DNA from 2 places in the Romboutsia sp. 1001216sp1 genome. Region 2 is predicted to be linked to the other one. Evidence: riboswitches for the same ligand, from Rfam matches in the RefSeq annotation. Region 2 holds a riboswitch; the other holds the start of a gene.

Region 1 (2,213 bases), on a different contig from region 2:
TGCCATAGTTATTATTTCACTGTTACTTGACTCTATTACTCTTGGTAACATATCATTTGAACTATATTTTCCCGTTCCTATTAAAAGTCTACTATTAAACTCATGTCCGTTTAATATTAATTTATCCATTTTTATCCCCCACATAATCTTATTTGTCTTCTATCAATATTTTTGTTGCTAAATTAGCCATGTGATTAGCACATATAGCCACCCTTGGTGCCATAAGCCCATCACCTTCTTTAGCTTCATTTATCTCATCTCCACATATGTAAAATTTATCTCTGATTTTTCTTGTTTTTATTATGTTAGAATCATAATATCCTGCCACTCCAGATGAGGATATTAAATATTTATCTCTCATTTTAGTTAAAATGTTATTTGCAATTTCTGCTTTGTACTTTGGATTATCAAAAGCCTCTATTATTATATCTACGTTCCCAAATTCATGTATATTTGATGAATCTATTATTTTGTTTATAGTTTCAACTTCTATAAATGGATTAATATTTTCTATATTATTTTTAAGTGCCTCGGTTTTATATTTTCCTATATCATTTATAAAATATTGTTGTCTATTTAAATTAGATGGTTCTACTATATCAAAGTCTGCTAGTATTAATGTTCCTACGCCTATTCTAGCTAAAGATATAGCTATATTTGAACCCAATCCACCAATACCTAATATTGCTACTTTTCCATTTTTTAATTTGTAGTGAACATTTGGAGTATGTCTGCTAACCATAAGATTTTCTAATTCTTCAAATTTTGGAATTTCACCCCTTTTTATTAATGTAACTCTATCATTTTCATATAATTCTAAATCTACATATGCATCTACTGGATGACCATTTAGTATTATTATATCTGCATCTTTTTTATATTTTTCTTTAACTTTATCTACTGTAACTATATCTTCATCAATATTTACAAGTAGCTCATTTATAAAAAGTTGCATCTTATCCCCCTCCAACAAACCTTATGACTTCTATAACATCTTCTTCTCTTAGTATATAGCTATCGTATTGATTATTTTCAATTATGTTTAAATTTATCTCTACTACTACGCTATCTTTTTTTACTCCAATATCTTCTAATAACTTTGATATTGTCATATCTGATTTAAATTCAAACTCTTCCCCATTTACCTTCACTTACATTTCCTCCTTTTAAGGATTATCTTTTATAAGATATAAAAATAATTATATAAATTTAACTTTAATAGCATTAAAAAAGCACTCTCTTTTTATAGAGAGCGCCTTATTTAACTAAAAATCTAGGTACATTAAAATATACGAGCTTCCCTACGTAAGAATTATCTTAATCAGGTTCTTAGAGTCTGAAAGTTATGGCTTTACTTCTCAGCTATCCAATCATAGCTCCCCTAGCTTTTATTTATTTTTACAAGTTGAGTGTAGCACAATGTATTTTCATAATCAACAAATTATTAGTTTATAAATAAACTATATATATATTTATTATACGAATTTTATTTAATTTCCCTATTAAATTAGTTAGATTTCTTATGTATAATAATTATATAGTTATTCAATAATTTCAATATACTTTGAATTATTCTATAAATTAATTCTTATAAAAAATTCGGAGGCGAAAAAAATTGATTTCAAAAGATACAAAGTACTTTTTTATAGTACTAATACTTTTTTGTATAATTGGATTTACAGTAACTATATCTACAACACAACTCAATATTTTAATATATGGTTCTCCTATTTTTATGTTATTTTATGCACTTTCAGGGTATTCTCCTGCTTTAGCTGGATTAATTACCGCTAAAAAGTTTTTGTCTAAAGATGAATTTGATAGATTTTTAAGGAACTGTGTAAATGCAAACAGGAGTCTAAAGGAATATTTATATGTTATTATTGCCGCTTTAATACTTTGGACCGTTCCATATATAGTAGTTGAAATGTTTAGAGGCTATGGTGCCTTACTAAAATCCCCATTAATATTTTTAAGTTGGTTAACTCCTATAATGATATTTGGGGGAGGATTAGAGGAAATAGGATGGAGAGGTTTTTTACTTCCTAAATTACTAAAGAAATATTCTCCTTTTAAAAGTTCTCTAATAATAGGTATTATTTGGTCCTTATGGCATCTACCTTTATGGTTTGTAGTTGGTACACCACAACAACATACTAGTTTTATTCCATTTGCTCTTAGTTGTATTGCTTCTTCTTTTGTACTTACTTACA
Region 2 (2,213 bases):
ATCATTAAAATATGATGAAACTTAGTTATGCAAAGAATATAATAGATATTTATAATATTAAATTAAGTATGTAACTAATTATCTGCTCTTAATAAATTTAAGTCTTTACCACTCATTATTTTATTCATATTTCTCATAGAACACATCTTACCGCACATTGTACAGCTATCATCATGTTTAGGAGTTGACTCTTTTCTATATCTTCTAGCTTTTTGTGGGTCAATAGCAAGTTCAAACATTTTTTCCCAATCAAGTTCTTGTCTAGCTTTACTCATTTGATTATCTATATCTCTAGATTTAGGAATTTTCTTTGCGATATCTGCAGCATGAGCAGCTATTTTAGTAGCTATAATACCTTCTTTAACATCATCTAAGTTAGGTAGTCTTAAATGTTCTGCTGGGGTTACATAACATAAAAAGTCAGCTCCATAACTAGCAGCTAAGGCACCTCCAATAGCACTTGTTATATGATCATATCCAGGGGCTATATCTGTAACTATAGGACCTAGCACATAAAATGGTGCACCATGACAAAGTTTCTTTTCAAGTAACATATTAGACTCAATTTCATCTAATGACATATGTCCAGGACCTTCTATTATTACTTGAACATTTCGTTTCCACGCTCTTAGAGTAAGTTCACCTAATATCATTAATTCTTTTATTTGACAAGCATCTGAAGAGTCATTTATAGACCCAGGTCTTAGAGCATCTCCAAGGCTTAATGTTAAGTCATATTCTTCGCATATATCAAGTAATTCATCAAAGTATTCATAAAAAGGGTTCTCACGTTGGTTAAGCTCCATCCAAGCATACATTAAAGAACCGCCTCTAGATACTATATTAGTAAGTCTTTTGTTTCTTTTAAAAACAGATGCAGTTTCTTTGTTTATACCAGCATGTACAGTAACGAAGTCTACACCATCATTTGCATGATTTCTTACTACATCTAAAAATTCTTTAGCAGTTATATCTTTTAATTCTTTATCGTAAAAACCAACAGCATCGTATATAGGAACAGTTCCTATCATAGCATTAGAAGATGATATAAGTTTTTTTCTAAATTCTTTGGTTTTACCAAAAGAACTTAAATCCATTATAGCTTCGGCTTTCATATCTAATGCCAAATTAACCTTTTTCATCTCTTCATCAATATCACAACAATCTTTTGATATACCTAAATTTACATTTATTTTGGTTCTTAGATTTTCGCCTACACCTTCAGGATTTAAAGATTTATGATTTTTATTAGCAGGTATTGCTACTTTACCTTTAGATATTAGCTCTCTCAAAATATTAACATCCATATTTTCTTTTTTTGCTACTATTTCCATTTCTTTAGTAATTATCCCCTTTTTAGCAGCATCCATTTGAGTAGTATACATCATATTAAAATCCCCCTTATTATATTTTAATAAATAAAAAAAGCCTTACCATAAGGCAAAGCTTCTCAAAATATGTATTAATAAATAGACTATATTTGTTTTATAGCTATTAATAAACACAAAAGTAACTTTCCTACGGTAGTATAAACTACATCAGGTTCGAAGGGTTAATGAATTTATCATTTCTCAGCCTAAAAGGCACCCCTAGTTAGATATCTTTTCAAAAACATTGTAGTTCTTTATTTATGTATTGTAAAGAAATTTTTTGTACTTATAAAAACGGAAAGGCACCTATCAAAAGATAAGTGCCTTTATTTGGGCTAGCGTAATACTTATATAAAATATAAGTTCCCACTTAACTTAAGAATATCATAATGAATATTATTTGTAAATAAAAAAAGCAATTATAAAAAATTATCAATGCCTTATGTGTTGAAAAAACTATATATTAAAAAGAATAAAAAAAATAAAATATAATAATAGATTAAGAATACTTTTATTGGTGTATATACAATATATAGTATTTGGTTTAAATATTATATCTATAAGTGGTAGATAATGATTAGTAAAACATTAAATAAAAGGTGGGAAAAATGAACTGGATAGAACTAAATAATCAAGTCATAATAAAAAATAAAGAAGGAAAATATCAATTAGAAAAAGATAAAGAAGCATTATACAGTTATATAAATGAATATATAAAACCTAGAACAAAGGTATTTAATAGTCTTGAAGAAAGGCTATCATATTTAATAGATAATAATTACTATTCTAAAGAAGTAATAGAAAGATATGATATAGACTTTATAAAAGAAGTAGAAAGAATCA

Evidence for each region. Region 2 has a riboswitch for thiamine pyrophosphate ahead of thiC (phosphomethylpyrimidine synthase ThiC). Riboswitches for the same ligand answer to the same signal wherever they lie in the genome.
Region 1: linked by a shared signal. The riboswitch ahead of thiS (sulfur carrier protein ThiS) and the one ahead of thiC (phosphomethylpyrimidine synthase ThiC) in region 2 are both predicted to bind thiamine pyrophosphate.

Annotation. Positions count from the first base shown of each region.
Region 1 covers NZ_JBDPHA010000003.1:35,220-37,432, forward strand. The annotation lists gene ABHC41_RS04505 (thiazole synthase) at 1-129, opposite strand, end outside; gene thiF (sulfur carrier protein ThiS adenylyltransferase ThiF) at 149-955, opposite strand; gene thiS (sulfur carrier protein ThiS) at 957-1,151, opposite strand; TPP riboswitch at 1,282-1,393, opposite strand; gene ABHC41_RS04520 (type II CAAX endopeptidase family protein) at 1,616-2,213, shown strand, end outside.
Region 2 covers NZ_JBDPHA010000002.1:17,800-20,012, forward strand. The annotation lists gene thiC (phosphomethylpyrimidine synthase ThiC) at 75-1,388, opposite strand; TPP riboswitch at 1,499-1,601, opposite strand; gene nrdE (class 1b ribonucleoside-diphosphate reductase subunit alpha) at 1,979-2,213, shown strand, end outside.